3 linked regions of the Azoarcus olearius genome follow. The main gene of each other region encodes a partner of the protein of the gene in region 3 in a complex. Links are inferred from orthologs where the notes say so. Each region holds a gene or a part of one and is shown on either strand. Other genes may lie near its edges.

What was found.
Region 1: secY (region 3) and secG share a complex: the UniProt entries of both Escherichia coli proteins name them as parts of the sec protein translocase complex. The link is inferred for Azoarcus olearius from one-to-one orthologs.
Region 2: the proteins of secY (region 3) and secA are in contact, whole or in part, in a crystal structure (PDB 3DIN), measured with the Thermotoga maritima proteins. The link is inferred for Azoarcus olearius from one-to-one orthologs. Residues at the interface, in WP_004081795.1 of Thermotoga maritima: Glu108, Gly109, Glu110, Glu111, Ala236, Glu237, Arg238, Arg239, Ile240, Thr241, Ile242, Gln243, Tyr244, Ala245, Arg246, Arg247, Val248, Thr249, Gly250, Arg251, Arg252, Val253, Tyr254, Gly256, Ala257, Ser258, Thr259, Tyr260, Leu261, Pro262; in WP_004082002.1 of Thermotoga maritima: Glu261, Ala262, Arg263, Lys300, Ala301, Arg302, Thr303, Ile304, Ile305, Leu323, Tyr324, Asp325, Pro326, Val329, Ser330, Tyr333, Ile336, Lys340, Phe345, Val349, Glu363, Phe364, Tyr374, Ser375, Gly376, Gly377, Glu393, Ile395, Thr482, Ser483.

Annotation. Positions count from the first base shown.
Region 1 is NZ_CP016210.1:1,607,343-1,612,306, forward strand. What follows is about bases 1,330-4,257. They hold secG (preprotein translocase subunit SecG), read left to right. Parts: upstream 1,330-2,576; coding sequence 2,577-2,939; downstream 2,940-4,257. Other genes in these bases: pstB (phosphate ABC transporter ATP-binding protein PstB), read left to right, coding at 1,330-1,692; tpiA (triose-phosphate isomerase), read left to right, coding at 1,806-2,534; ndhC (NADH-quinone oxidoreductase subunit A), read left to right, coding at 3,192-3,566; dqs_RS07465 (NuoB/complex I 20 kDa subunit family protein), read left to right, coding at 3,571-4,047; dqs_RS07470 (NADH-quinone oxidoreductase subunit C), read left to right, coding at 4,065-4,257. Also shown: phosphate ABC transporter permease PstC, read left to right, coding at 1-43; phosphate ABC transporter permease PstA, read left to right, coding at 53-895; more of pstB, read left to right, coding at 928-1,329; more of dqs_RS07470, read left to right, coding at 4,258-4,670; dqs_RS07475 (NADH-quinone oxidoreductase subunit D), read left to right, coding at 4,663-4,964. UniProt on the Escherichia coli protein: Subunit of the protein translocation channel SecYEG. Overexpression of some hybrid proteins has been thought to jam the protein secretion apparatus resulting in cell death; while this may be true it also results in FtsH-mediated degradation of SecY.
Region 2 is NZ_CP016210.1:992,619-997,886, forward strand. What follows is about bases 1,330-4,561. They hold secA (preprotein translocase subunit SecA), read left to right. Parts: upstream 1,330-1,631; coding sequence 1,632-4,361; downstream 4,362-4,561. Other genes in these bases: dqs_RS04740 (DciA family protein), read right to left, coding at 1,330-1,526; dqs_RS04750 (HDOD domain-containing protein), read left to right, coding at 4,438-4,561. Also shown: lpxC (UDP-3-O-acyl-N-acetylglucosamine deacetylase), read left to right, coding at 1-870; dqs_RS04735 (hypothetical protein), read left to right, coding at 905-1,093; more of dqs_RS04740, read right to left, coding at 1,098-1,329; more of dqs_RS04750, read left to right, coding at 4,562-5,268. UniProt on the Escherichia coli protein: Required for protein export, interacts with the SecYEG preprotein conducting channel.
Region 3 is NZ_CP016210.1:3,817,659-3,822,602, forward strand. What follows is about bases 419-3,326. They hold secY (preprotein translocase subunit SecY), read right to left. Parts: upstream 2,582-3,326; coding sequence 1,256-2,581; downstream 419-1,255. Other genes in these bases: rpsK (30S ribosomal protein S11), read right to left, coding at 419-466; rpsM (30S ribosomal protein S13), read right to left, coding at 479-841; rpmJ (50S ribosomal protein L36), read right to left, coding at 895-1,008; infA (translation initiation factor IF-1), read right to left, coding at 1,034-1,252; rplO (50S ribosomal protein L15), read right to left, coding at 2,596-3,030. In the rest of the region: rpsD (30S ribosomal protein S4), read right to left, coding at 1-62; more of rpsK, read right to left, coding at 77-418; more of rpsE, read right to left, coding at 3,327-3,742; rplR (50S ribosomal protein L18), read right to left, coding at 3,755-4,108; rplF (50S ribosomal protein L6), read right to left, coding at 4,120-4,653; rpsH (30S ribosomal protein S8), read right to left, coding at 4,663-4,944. UniProt on the Escherichia coli protein: The central subunit of the protein translocation channel SecYEG. Consists of two halves formed by TMs 1-5 and 6-10.

The DNA of each region.
Region 1 (4,964 bases), 2.2 Mb from region 3 along the record:
TCTGCTGCTTCGGTTGGCGCAGGGCGAAGGTGCAAAGAGCTGAGTGATCACCATGAATCTCCTAACCAGAAGAAAGCTCGTCAACCGGATTGCGTTGACCCTGTCGATGTCCGCGATGGCCTTCGGGCTGTTCTGGCTCGCCTGGATTCTTGTCACGGTGTTCGATCTCGGCATCGCGGGCCTGTCTGCCAGCCTGTTTACCGAGATGACGCCGCCTCCCGGCGACCAGGCGGGCGGGCTTGCCAACGCAATCATGGGTAGCGTGGTGATGGTCGGGCTCGCGACGCTGCTGGGTACGCCGATCGGCATCCTCGCCGGCGTGTATCTGGCCGAGTACGGCCGCTACACCCCCTTGGGCAAGGCGACGCGTTTCATCAACGATCTGCTGCTGTCGGCACCGTCGATCGTCATCGGCCTGTTCGTCTACGCCGTGGTCGTCGCGAATACCGGCAAGTTCTCGGGGTGGTCGGGTGTCATTGCGCTCGCGCTGATCGTGCTGCCGGTAGTCGTCCGCACCACCGAGAACATGCTGCAGCTGATTCCGAACACGCTGCGCGAAGCGGCTTTCGCGCTTGGCGCACCGAAGAGCGTGGTGATCTCCAAGGTGACCTTGCGTGCAGCGCGCGCCGGGGTTGTCACCGGCGTATTGCTTGCGGTGGCCCGCATCGCCGGCGAAACCGCGCCCCTGTTGTTCACCGCGCTATCGAATCAGTTCTGGAGCCTGAACATGAACGAGCCGATGGCCAATCTGCCGGTCACCATCTTCAAGTTCGCGATGAGTCCCTTCACCAATTGGCAGGAGCTCGCCTGGGCAGGCGTCTTCCTGATCACCATCGGTGTGCTCATCCTGAACATCGTCGCGCGGGTTTTCCTGCGGGCTGAAAAGATCAACTAAGGCTCTCGCCGAGCTGAGATTTCGGGACCACCATGGAAATCACCGACGCCCAGATCGAATTCAAAGACTTCAACTTCTACTACGGCAAGTTCCACGCGCTTCGGAACGTCAACTTCAAGATGGCCCGGCACAAGGTTACGGCCTTCATCGGTCCGTCCGGTTGCGGTAAATCGACGTTGCTGCGGACGATCAACCGTATGTACGACCTCTATCCGGAGCAGCGCGCCGAGGGCCAATTGCTCTTCGACGGACGCAATCTGCTCGACCGCGATGTCGACGTCAGCGTGCTTCGTGCCAAGATCGGGATGGTTTTCCAGAAGCCCACGCCGTTCCCGATGTCCATCTACGACAACATTGCGTTCGGTGTGCGCCTCCATGAGAAGCTCAACGTCGCGCAGATGGACGAGCGCGTCGAATGGGCGCTCCGCAAGGCCGCGCTGTGGGACGAGGTGAAGGACAAGCTCAAACAAAGTGGCATGAGCCTCTCCGGCGGTCAGCAGCAGCGCCTGTGCATTGCGCGGGGAATCGCCGTCAAGCCCGAAGTCATCCTGCTCGATGAGCCGACGTCGGCGCTCGATCCGATTTCAACCTCCCGGATCGAGGAACTGGTCGATGAACTCAAGAAAGAGTTCACCATCGTCATCGTGACTCACAACATGCAGCAGGCCGCGCGGATCTCCGACTACACCGCCTACATGTATCTGGGCGAGATGGTCGAGTTCGGCGTGACCGACGAAGTCTTCCTGAAGCCCAAGAAGAAGGAAACCGAGGACTACATCACGGGCCGCTTCGGCTGAGCGATGTTCCCGCGGCAGCCCGGCAGGGTCGGTACGGCCTTGGCCGGGCTGTCGCCGTTTGCCTGCTCCCCAACGCAAGCCTATAATCTCGCGATTTACCGGGCAGCCAACGCGTGACCACGAAACTGATAGCAGGCAACTGGAAGCTCAACGGCAGCCTGGCGAAGAACGCAGCGCTGATCGACGAGTTGCGGCGCGCCGAGATGCACTGCGTCGTTTGTGTGCCGTATCCGTATCTGGCCCAGGCGCAGGCGCTTGTTGCCGGTTCGTTGATCGAACTGGGTGCCCAGGACGTCAGCGAGTATGAGCAGGGCGCCTATACCGGCGAAGTTTCCGCCGCGATGCTCGTCGAGTTCGGCTGCCGGTATGTCATCGTCGGTCACTCCGAACGCCGCGCGTTGTTTGGAGATTCCGACCAGGTCGTCGGCCGCAAGGCGGCCTCTGCGCTTGCCGCCGGGCTCACGCCCATCGTCTGCGTGGGTGAAACGCTGGCGGAGCGCGAGCTTGGGGAAGTCGAAGCGGTCATCCGCCGTCAACTGCAAGCCGTTGCCGATTGCGTAGGGGACGAGGCGCTGCCAACGTTGGTGGTCGCTTACGAGCCGGTGTGGGCCATTGGCACCGGGCGCTCGGCTACGCCGGAGCAGGTCGCGCAGACGCACGGTTTCATCCGCGCATGGTTTTCGGCCCGCTGCGACGCTTCGGCTGTACGCATCCTTTATGGCGGCAGTGTCAAGCCCGAGAATGCGGCGGTGCTGTTCTCCACGGACGACGTCGATGGCGGCCTGATCGGCGGGGCTTCGCTGGTCGGTAGCGACTTCGTTGCCATCTGCCGCGCCGCCTGACGGGCGGTTTTTCAAACCAAAACGCTACTTTCAAGGGTTGTGATGAGCGACATTCTGTTTTCGGTGGTCCTGACGGTGCACGTCGTCGTAGGGCTCGGTGTCATCGGTCTCGTGCTGGTGCAGCACGGCAAAGGTGCCGACATGGGGGCCGCTTTTGGGAGCGGCGCGTCCGGAAGTCTGTTCGGTTCCTCGGGTTCGGCCAATTTCCTCAGCAGGACCACCGCGGTGCTCGCCACGGTCTTTTTCGTCACCAGTCTCAGCCTTAGCTATCTCGCCAGCAACAAGACCAGCGCCCCCTCCAGTGTGATGGAGCGGGCGGTGCCGAGCGCGCCGGCGGAGGGGACTGGAACGGTTGCGCCGGCCACGCCTGGCGATGCTTCCAAGGCCCAGGAGATTCCGAAATAATGCGGAAAATCGCTTTGCGCACTGCGGAAAGCATCGTATAATTCTTTGGCTGTAACGAAATCCAAGCCGACGTGGTGAAATTGGTAGACACGCTATCTTGAGGGGGTAGTGGCGAAAGCCGTGTGAGTTCGAGTCTCACCGTCGGCACCAGATTCGGATGACGCCCGCTATTGCGGGCGTTTCCATGCAATAGCAGCCAAAACAATAATGGCGACGAACAAGTCGCCCTTCTCGATTGGGGGTCGATGAGTCATGCTGGAAAACTACTTTCCCGTCCTGATGTTCATTCTCGTTGGGCTCGGAATTGGTGTAGTTCCCGTGGTTCTGGGTCGAGTAATTGCTCCCCACCGCCCCGATAGTCAAAAGCTGTCTCCCTATGAGTGCGGATTCGAGGCATTTGAAGATGCCCGAATGAAATTCGACGTCCGCTACTATCTCATCGCAATTCTCTTCATCCTGTTCGACCTCGAAATCGCTTTTCTCTTTCCGTGGGCGACGGTCTTTCAGGACTTCATTGCCGCCGGCGAGCTTGCGTGGTTTGTTTTCGGTTCGGTGATGGTCTTCCTGGCTATTCTGGTCATCGGTTACATCGTCGAGTGGAAAAACGGCGCACTCGACTGGGAGTAATGCAATGAGCATTGAGGGCGTCTTTCGCGAAGGGTTTGTCACTACTTCGCTCGATGCGGTCATCAATTGGACGCGAACCGGCTCGTTGTGGCCGATGACCTTCGGGTTGGCCTGTTGTGCGGTTGAAATGATTCACGCGGGTTGTTCCCGCTACGATCTGGACCGTTTCGGTGTGGTGTTCCGCCCCAGCCCGCGGCAATCCGATTTGATGATCGTCGCCGGCACGCTGTGCAACAAGATGGCTCCGGCGCTGCGCAAGGTGTACGACCAGATGGCCGAGCCGCGCTGGGTTATCTCCATGGGGTCCTGTGCGAATGGTGGCGGCTATTACCACTATTCCTACTCGGTCGTGCGCGGCTGCGACCGGATTGTTCCCGTTGATGTCTATGTGCCTGGCTGTCCGCCGACGGCCGAGGCATTGTTGTACGGCATTATTCAGCTGCAGAACAAGATCAAGCGGACCAACACGATTGCCCGCTGATTGACGGATGCCCAGACATGAGTGCCAAGCTTGAACGCCTGAGTCAAACGCTTCGCGATGTCCTCGGTGATGTTGTTGAGTCGCTGGTGGTGGATCGCGGTGAGGTGACGATAGAAGTCGCCGCCGGAAATTTTCTTGATGTTGCCCGCAGGCTGCGAGACGAGGCTGCGCTCGGTTTCGAGCAGCTGATGGATATCTCCGGTATCGACTATTCCGCCTTTGGCAATGGTGCCTGGCAAGGCAAGCGATTTGCCTCTGTTGCGCACCTGCTGTCCGTCAAGAATAACTGGCGCCTGCGGCTTCGCGTGTTTGCGGATGACGATGACTTTCCGGTCCTGGGTTCGCTCGTCGAAGTGTGGCCTAGCGCGAACTGGTTTGAACGCGAGGCGTTCGATCTTTACGGAATTCTCTACGCAGGCCATCCGGATCTTCGTCGTATCCTGACCGACTACGGTTTCGTCGGTCATCCGTTCCGCAAGGATTTCCCCATCTCGGGCTACGTAGAAATGCGCTATGACCCGGAGCAGGGGCGCGTGGTGTATCAGCCGGTAACGATCGAGCCTCGCGAGAATACCCCGCGCATCGTGCGTGAAGAGAATTACGGGGATGTCGGTCATGGCTGAAATTCGCAACTACACGATCAACTTCGGTCCGCAGCATCCGTCGGCGCACGGTGTGCTGCGCCTGGTTCTGGAACTGGACGGCGAAGTCGTCGAGCGCGCCGATCCGCATATCGGCCTGTTGCATCGCGGTACCGAGAAGCTTGCCGAGACGCGAACCTGGGTTCAGTCGGTGCCTTACATGGACCGTCTCGACTACGTCTCGATGATGTGCAACGAGCACGCCTACTGCATGGCCATCGAGCGCCTGCTTGGCGTCGAGGTGCCGTTGCGCGCCCAGTACATCCGGGTGATGTT
Region 2 (5,268 bases), 2.8 Mb from region 3 along the record:
CATGGCGGGCGCAAGGTCAACCTTGTGCTGCGGCCTGCTGCGCCGGATACCGGCATCGTCTTCCATCGCGTCGACCTCGATCCGCCGCTCGACCTGCCCGCCGATCCGTACGCCGTCTGCGACACCCGCATGTGCTCCGGGCTGGAGAAGGGCGGCCAGAAGGTCGGCACCGTCGAGCACCTGATGTCCGCGCTGGCCGGGCTGGGTATCGACAATCTGCATATCGACGTCGATGCGCCGGAAATTCCCATCCTCGACGGCAGCTCCGGCCCCTTCGTGTTCCTGCTGCAGTCCGCCGGCATCGAGGAGCAGAAGGCGCCCAAGCGCTTCCTGCGGGTCAAGAAGCCGGTGGAGTACCGCGAGGGCGACAAATGGGTGCGGCTGGAACCCTACGACGGTTTCCGGCTCGACTTCTCGATCGTCTTCAATCATCCGGCCATCGACAGCACCTCGACCGCGGTCAGCATCGACTTCGCCACCCACTCCTATGTGCGCGATGTCGCGCGGGCGCGCACCTTCGGCTTCATGCAGGATGTCGAGTTCATGCGCGCCAACGGGCTGGCGCTGGGTGGCAGCCTGGAAAACGCGATCGTGATGGACGAGTACCGGGTGCTCAACGCCGACGGGCTTCGCTACGCGGACGAGTTCGTCAAGCACAAGGTGCTCGATGCGATCGGCGACCTCTATCTGTGCGGCCATCCGCTGCTGGCGCGTTATTCGGCTCACAAGTCCGGCCATGCCTTGAACAACCAGATCCTGCGTGTGCTGCTCGAAGACCGCAGCGCCTGGGAGATCGTCAGCTTCGAACGCGAGGCCGCGACGCCGCCGGCGGTGGCCCACCAGTTCGCGCCGGTGCTGGCGGCCGCGTGAGCGCTCCGCACCCATCAAAAACCGGACGGGCGCAATGCTGATCATGCGGCTCGCCATCCTGCTCGTGGTGCTGGGCACCGGCGGCTCGCTGCTGCTGTGGCTCGCCACCGGCAAGCCGCGCTACAAGGCGTGGGCGTGGAAAAGCCTGCGCTTCGGGCTGGTCGTGGTGTTGGTGTTCTTCGCGCTGCTTCTGGTCGAACGGGTGCTCGCCCCCACCCTTTGACGCTTCAGCTGCTGCGTCGCGCCAGCCGTTCCAGCGATGCGCGCAGCGGCGAATCCGCCGGCAGCGTGGCGGCAAAGTCGGTGATGCTGCTGCGCGCCGTCTGCGAGATGTGGCGCTCCGGCGGCGGCCGGCGCCATTCCGCCTGCTGTGGCGTCGCCACCTTCACCTTGATCGACTGCAGCGGATAACCGGCCTGGAGAAACTGGGCCTGCAGGCTGGGCAGCATCTGCTTGAGCCGGCTGGCGGCCGCCCCGCCCTGTGCGGCGATGACGAGCGCGTCGTCCTTGATGTTGGCGACGCGGCACGCGTCGGCCAGCGCCGGCGGCAGCAGGCGTTCCAGCACGCCCTGCAGGCGGCGCAGCCGGGCGGCGTGGTCTTGCAGGCGGGCGAGGGCGTCGCCGCTGCCGAGGTAGCGTTGCAGGAGTCGGGTCATGGTGCGGCGCGGAGGGCGTTTTGGTGGCGCCAGTGGCGCGTCATGGGGCGATTAACGCGACATGATAAACTCGCCGCTTTGCCGAATCGACCTCGCCCCCATCTCATGATCTCCGGTCTGCTCAAGAAACTCTTCGGTAGTCGCAACGACCGTCTCATTCGCCAGTATTCCCAGAACGTGCGCAAGATCAACGCGCTCGAGCCGGAGATCGCAGCGCTTTCCGACGAGGCCCTGCGGGGCAAGACCGGCGAGTTCCGCCAGCGGCTGGCGGACGGTGCGACGCTGGACGATCTGCTGCCGGAAGCGTTCGCCGTCGTGCGCGAAGCCGGCAAGCGGGTGCACGGCATGCGCCACTTCGACGTCCAGCTGATCGGCGGCATGGTGCTGCACGACGGCAAGATCGCCGAAATGCGCACCGGCGAAGGCAAGACCCTGGTCGCAACGCTCGCCGCCTACCTCAACGCGCTGCCCGGCAAGGGCGTGCATGTCATCACGGTCAACGACTACCTGGCCAGCCGCGACGCCGAGATGATGGGGCGCATCTACGGCTTTCTTGGGCTCACTACCGGCTGCAACCTGTCGCGCATGGGCCATGCGGAGAAGCAGCTCGCCTACGCTGCGGACATCACCTACGGCACCAACAACGAATTCGGCTTCGACTACCTGCGCGACAACATGGTCTATGCGACCGGCGAGCGGGTGCAGCGCGGCCTCAACTTTGCCGTGGTCGACGAGGTGGACTCCATCCTAATCGACGAGGCGCGCACGCCGCTGATCATCTCCGGCCAGGCCGAAGACCACACCGACCTTTACCTGAAGATGAACCAGGTGGCACCGCTGTTGAAGCGCCAGGAAGGCGGGCTGGACGACAAGGACAGCGTGATCGAGCCGGGCGACTACACGGTCGACCTCAAGGCCCATCAGGTGCTGCTCACCGAGCAGGGCCACGAGAATGCGGAACAGATCCTGGTGCGCATCGGCCTGCTGCCGGAAGGCGCCGGGCTGTACGAGCCGGGCAACATCCTGCTGGTGCATCACCTTTACGCCGCGCTGCGCGCCCATGCGCTGTACCACAAGGACCAGCACTACGTGGTGCAGAACGGCGAAGTCGTCATCGTCGATGAATTCACCGGCCGCCTGATGGCGGGCCGGCGCTGGTCCGACGGGCTGCACCAGGCGGTCGAGGCCAAGGAAGGCGTACGCATCCAGGCCGAGAACCAGACGCTCGCCTCGATCACCTTCCAGAACTACTTCCGCATGTACGGCAAGCTCGCCGGCATGACCGGCACCGCCGACACCGAAGCCTTCGAGTTCCACCACATCTACGGTCTGGAAACGGTGGTGATCCCCACCAACCGGCCGATGGTGCGCAAGGACGAGAACGACAAGGTCTACCGCACCGCCAAGGAAAAATGGGAGGCGGTGATCGCCGACATCGCCGACTGCGTCAAGCGCGGCCAGCCGGTGCTCGTGGGTACCACTTCCATCGAGACCAACGAATACCTTTCCGGCCTGCTGAACAAGGCGAAGATCGCCCACCAGCTGCTCAACGCCAAGCAGCACGACAGCGAAGCGCAGATCGTCGCCCAGGCCGGCCGTCCCGGCGTGGTGACCATCGCCACCAACATGGCTGGCCGCGGTACCGACATCGTGCTCGGTGGCAATATCGAGAAACCGGTGTCGCAGGTGCGCGACGACGACAGCGTGCCCGCCGCCGAGAAGGAAAGCCGCATCGCCGCGCTGCGCGAGGAATGGCGCAAGGTGCATGAACAGGTGATCGCCGCCGGCGGGCTGCACATCATCGGCACCGAACGCCACGAGTCGCGCCGCATCGACAACCAGTTGCGCGGCCGTTCCGGCCGCCAGGGCGACCCTGGCTCCAGCCGCTTCTACCTGTCGCTGGAAGATCCGCTGATGAAGATCTTCGCCGGCGAGCGTCTCAACGCGATCATGGTCCGGCTGAAGATGCCCGAAGGCGAGGCGATCGAGCACGGCATGGTGACGCGCTCGCTCGAATCCGCCCAGCGCAAGGTCGAGCAGCGCAACTTCGACATCCGCAAGCAACTGCTCGAATACGACGACGTCGCCAACGACCAGCGCAAGGTCATCTACCAGCAGCGCAACGAACTGCTCGAAACCGAGGACATCTCCGAAACCATCCAGGCGATGCGTCAGGGTGTGCTGCACGACCTGTTCCGCACCTATGTGCCGGTCGACAGCGTGGAAGACCAGTGGGACATCGCCGGCCTGGAGCAGGCGCTGGCCTCGGATTACCTGCTTAAGCTGCCGCTGCTGGAGTGGGTGAAGGCCGAGCCCAACCTCGACGACGAAGCGATCCTGAAGCGCATCATCGATGCCGGCGAGGAAGCCTACGCGGCCAAGATCGCCCAGGTGGATGCCGCGGCCTGGCACCAGTTCGAACGCAACGTGATGCTGCAGAGCCTGGATACCCACTGGCGTGAGCATCTGGCGGCGCTCGACCACCTGCGCCAGGGCATCCATCTGCGCGGTTACGCGCAGAAGAATCCCAAGCAGGAGTACAAGCGCGAAGCGTTCGAACTGTTCGAGACCCTGCTCGACACGGTCCGGGCGGATGTCTCCAAGCTGCTGATGACGGTGCAGATCCGCACCGAAGCGCAACTGGACGAGGCGGAAGCGCCGCCCGAGATGGAAAACGTGCAGTATCACCACGCCGATTACGACGAAGCGCTGGCGGCGGCCGCGGCCAGCACGGCGGAGACGCCGGTGCAGGGCGGGCCGAAGGTGGGCCGCAACGACCCTTGCCCGTGCGGATCGGGGAAGAAATACAAGCATTGCCATGGCAAACTGAGCTGACCGTGCGGCGTCGCCACAGCTTTGAAGGACGGCCCCTTGCGGGCCGTCTGCATTTGCGGCGGCGGGGAGAGGGATCATGGCGAACAGACCCGACGACAAGAGCGGCGCACAGCGTCCGCAGCAGGCACGCGAACCACGTGGCGCGCAGGAATGGGTGGTGCATATCCGCGAGCAGGAGATGCCGGGATTCGGCGCCACGGTGGCGGCGGTGCACCGCGTCACCGGCGACGAGCAGGCCTCCGCCGGGCGCCTCGCCCAGGTCATCCTGCAGGATGCGGCGCTCACCACCAAGGTGCTCAAGCTTGCCAACAGCGCCTACTACAACCCCACCCGCCAGCCAATCAGCACCATCAGCCGCGCCATCGTGGTGCTCGGCTTCAATGTCGTCGTCGAGATCGCGATCGGCATCATGCTGGTCGATGCGCTGCTGACCGGGGGCGTGCGCCAGCGCGTGGTGGCCGAGATGGCGCGTTCCTTCCATGCCGCGGTACAGGCGCGCGCGCTGCTGCAGTTGCGCAAGGAGCGCGTGGGCGAGGAAGTCTTCATCGCCGCGCTGCTGGCCCGCGTGGGCGAGATGGCGTTCTGGTGTTTTGGCGGCGCCACCGCGCAGCGGCTGGATGGCCTGCTCGGCGCCGGCAACCTGGGGCCGGAGGAGGCGCAGCAGGCGGTGCTCGGCTTCGGCCTGCGCCAGCTTTCGCTGGGCCTGGCACGCGAATGGCGCCTGGGCAGCCTGCTAGTCGAGGTGCTCGAAGCGCGCCCGCGTCCCACGGTGGAGGAACTGGCGGTGGCGCACGCCCATCGTCTTGCCGCCACGGCCGAGAAGGGCTGGGACAGTCCGGCAATGGAGGCGATGTTCGAAAGCCTCGCGGTGTTCACCGGCGAGCCGGTGGAAGTCTTGCGGCCGCTG
Region 3 (4,944 bases):
AGAAACAGCTTTTCGCCTTCGCGACGGCACTGACGGCACTTGGGATCGAGATTACGAGCCACGTTTCAACTCCTTGTCAGATACGGCGCTTCTTCGGCGGACGGCAGCCGTTGTGCGGAATGGGGGTGATATCCGTGATGCTGGAAATCTTCATCCCCAGCGCGTTCAGCGCGCGAACGGCGGATTCGCGGCCGGGGCCCGGCCCCTTGATGCGAACCTCGAGATTCTTGACGCCGCACTCCTGCGCCACCTTGCCGGCCGCCTCGGCGGCGACCTGAGCGGCGAACGGGGTGCTCTTACGCGAACCCTTGAAGCCGGCGCCCCCGGAAGTCGCCCACGACAGGGCGTTGCCCTGGCGATCGGTGATCGTGATGATCGTGTTGTTGAAGCTCGCGTGCACGTGGGCGATACCCTCGGCAACGTTCTTCTTGATCTTCTTGCGAACCTTAGTTGCAGTCTTGGCCATGATCCGTTCCTATCACTTCTTGCCGGCGATCGCCTTGCGCGGTCCCTTGCGGGTGCGGGCGTTCGTGCGGGTGCGCTGACCACGAAGCGGCAAGCCGCGACGATGACGGACGCCACGGTAGCAACCGAGGTCCATCAGGCGCTTGATGTTCATCGTGACTTCACGGCGCAGGTCACCCTCGACCACGAAGCGACCGACCTCGTCACGAAGCTTTTCCATGTCGGACTCGGTCAGATCCTTGATCTTGGCCGAACGAACCACACCAGCAGCATCACAAATCTTTTGAGCACGCGAACGGCCGATCCCATAGATGGCGGTCAGCGCGATCTCGGCATGCTTGTGGTTGGGAATGTTTACCCCAGCAATACGGGCCATCCGTTTACCCCAAAACGCGAAACATTAAATTCTAGTACCTAGAGTCGACAACATCAACCCTGGCGTTGTTTGTGCCGCGGATCGGTGCAAATGACGCGCACCACACCCTTACGACGAATGATCTTGCAGTTGCGGCAGATCCGCTTCACGGAAGCCTGGACTCTCATCTTCTTGCTCCTGTTTCCTTGTTTCTTACTTGGTCCGGAAGACGATCCGACCCTTGGTCAGATCGTACGGCGTCAGCTGGACCGTCACCTTGTCACCGGGGAGGATGCGGATGTAGTGCATGCGCATCTTGCCGGAGATGTGCCCCAGAACCATGTGCCCGTTCTCGAGCTTTACCCTGAAGGTTGCATTGGGAAGGTTCTCGGTAACCTCCCCCTGCATTTCAATTACGTCTTCCTTGGCCATGAATCACCTGGTCGGGAGACCCGCTCCCTTGAAGTTCGCCTTCTTCAGCAGACTCTCGTACTGGTGCGACATCACGTAGGCCTGAACCTGGGCCATGAAGTCCATCGTCACCACGACGATAATCAGCAGCGAAGTTCCGCCGAAGTAGAAAGGAACATTCCACTTGAGGATCAGAAACTCCGGAAGCAGACAAACCAGGGTGATGTACACCGCTCCGGCCAGCGTCAGCCGCACGAGAATCTTGTCGATGTACCTCGCCGTCTGATCCCCCGGGCGAATCCCGGGCACGAACGCCCCGCTCTTCTTCAGGTTGTCCGCCGTCTCCCGCGCGTTGAACACCAACGCGGTATAGAAGAAGCAGAAGAAGACAATCGCCAGCGCATACAACAACACGTACACCGGTTGACCAGGCGACAGCGTGGAGGCGAGATCCCTCAGCCAGTACAAGCCCTCGGAACTGCCGAACCACTGCCCCAGGGTTGCCGGGAACAGGATGATGCTGGACGCGAAGATCGGCGGAATCACACCAGCCATGTTCAGCTTCAACGGCAGATGGGAGCTTTGGCCACCATAAATCTTGTTGCCGACCTGGCGCTTGGCGTAGTTGACCAGGATCTTCCGCTGCCCCCGTTCCACAAACACCACGAAGCCGGTGACCAACACCACCAATACGCAGATCAGCAATGCGGTGAAAGGATGCATCGCGCCAGTGCGTACGAGTTCGAACAGCCCACCGATGGAACTGGGCAATCCGGCCGCAATACCGGCGAAGATGATGATGGAGATCCCGTTGCCGACACCGCGCTCCGTGATCTGCTCGCCCAGCCACATCAGGAACATGGTTCCGGTCACCAGCGTCGCCAGCGTAACGAAGCGGAACATCAGCCCCGGATCGAGCACCAGACCCGCCTGCCCTTCCAGCGCAATTGCGATACCAAGCGATTGCGCCACCGCCAACACGAGCGTCCCGTAACGGGTGTACTGCGTGATCTTCCGCCGACCGGCTTCGCCTTCCTTCTTCAGCGCCTCCAGCTGAGGCACTGCGACGGTCATCAACTGCATGATGATCGACGCCGAGATGTACGGCATGATCCCGAGCGCAAAGATCGTGAACCGCGACAACGCCCCGCCGGAAAAGAGGTTGAACACGCCGAGGATCCCACCCGCCTGCGACTGGAACAGCTCCGCAAGACGGGCAGGGTCGATACCGGGCACCGGGATATGCGCACCGATTCGATAGACGATCAGGGCGCCGACCAGGAACAGCAGGCGGCGCTTGAGGTCACCGAACTTGCCCGGATTCCCGAGAGCGGCTGACGGATTTGCCACGACCCGGTCCTGACTTACTCGCCGCAGCTGCCGCCGGCAGCTTCGATCGCGGCGCGCGCGCCAGCAGTAGCAGCGATGCCGCGCAGCACGACCTTCTTGCTGATCGCGCCGGACAGCACAACCTTCGCGGACAAAGCATCAGCGGCGATGACGCCGGCCTGCTTCAGAACCAGCAGATCAACATCTTCCACCGGCAACTGGGCCAGTTCGGAAAGGCGAACTTCGGCACAACGGCCGCGCGTCAGCGAGACGAAGCCACGCTTCGGAAGGCGACGCTGCAGCGGCATCTGACCGCCTTCGAAGCCGACCTTGTGGAAACCGCCGGCACGGGACTTCTGACCCTTGTGACCACGACCGCAAGTCTTGCCCAGACCGCTGCCGATGCCACGACCGACACGCTTGCCGGCGGACTTGGAACCCGCACCGGGCTTGATGGTATTCAGGCGCATCTTATGCCTCCACCTTAACCAGATACGCCACCTTGGTGACCATACCGCGAACGGCCGGCGTATCAACCAGCTCGACGGTGTGGTTCAGGCGACGCAGACCCAGACCACGCACAGTAGCGCGGTGGGATTGCTTAGTGCCGATCACGCTCTTGACGAGCGTGACCTTGATCTTCTTGTCGGACATGGCTTACCCCAGGATCTCTTCGATCGTCTTGCCACGCTTAGCCGCGATCTCAGCCGGGGTGTTCACCGCCATCAGACCGTTGAGCGTTGCACGCACGACGTTGTAGGGATTGGTCGAACCGATGCACTTGCAGATGATGTCGGTAACGCCCATGACTTCGAACACCGCGCGCATCGGCCCGCCGGCGATGATGCCGGTACCGCCGGGCGCCGGCTGCATCAGCACCGACGCGGCACCGTGCTTGCCGACGACGGTGTGCTGCAGGGTGCCGTCCTTGAGCGAAACCTTGACCATCTTGCGACGCGCTTCGTCCATCGCCTTCTGGACAGCGACCGGAACTTCGCGGGACTTGCCCTTGCCCATCCCGATGCCACCGTCGCCATCGCCGACCACCGTCAGCGCCGCGAAACCGAGGATACGACCGCCCTTCACAACCTTGGTGACGCGGTTGATCGCCACCATCTTCTCGCGCAGGCCGTCGTCACGCTCCTCGGAGGCTTGTGCGCGCTTCGTTTGCTGCTTAGCCATTCGTATCCTCGCTTAGAACTTCAGGCCGCCTTCGCGGGCAGCCTCGGCCAGCGCCTTGACGCGACCGTGATACAGGAAGCCCGAGCGGTCGAACGCAACCGTCTCGATCCCGGCAGCCTTGGCGCGCTCGGCAATCAGCTTGCCGACCACTTCCGCTGCCTGCTTGTTGCCACCGTTCGCAACCTGGGACCGCACCGCGGATTCCACGGTGGAGGCCGCGGCGAGCACGCGCGAGCCGCAGCCCGAAATCACCTGGGCGTAGATGTGGCAATTGGTACGGAACACGGCGAGGCGCACCGCCTTGAGCTCCGCGAGCTTGGCGCGGGTTTTGCGCGCACGGCGAAGACGAGTTTCTTTCTTGTTCATGACGAACCGCCTTACTTCTTCTTGGTTTCCTTGAGCACCACCACTTCGTCCGAATAACGGACGCCCTTGCCCTTATAGGGTTCGGGAGCGCGGTAGGCCCGCACCTCAGCCGCGACCTGGCCGACCTGCTGCTTGTCGACACCCTTGATCACGATTTCGGTCTGGGAGGGAGTTTCCACCTTCACACCGGCAGGCATCTGATGCACGACCGGATGGGAGAAACCCAGCGAGAGATTCAGCTTGTCGCCCTGTGCCTGCGCACGATAGCCGACGCCAACGAGCAGGAGCTTGCGCTCGAAGCCCTTGGAAACACCGACAACCATGTTGTTCAGCAGCGCACGAACGGTACCGGACATGGCACGCGCATTCACCTGGCCGTCACGGGCCTTGCAAACCAGCGCTTCGCCATCTTGCTCCACGGTAACGGCGGGGTGCTGCGAGCGCACCAAGGTGCCCAACGGCCCCTTGATCGCGATTTCCGCCGCCGAGATCGACACCTCGACACCCTTCGGAATCACGACCGGATTCTTAGCTACACGAGACATGACTCCCCCTTAGGCAACGAGGCAGATGACTTCGCCACCGACGTGGCTGGCACGCGCGGCGCGGTCGGTCATCACACCCTTCGGCGTGGAAACGATCGCAACGCCGAGGCCGTTCATGACACGCGGCAGATCGTCGGTACCCTTATAGACGCGCAGACCAGGACGGCTGACGCGCTCGATACGCTCGATCACCGGACGGCCGGCGTAATACTTCAGCGCCACATCGAGAACGGCCTTGCCTTCGCCTTCGCGAACGGAAAAACCTTCGATGTAACCTTCGTCTTGCAGCAC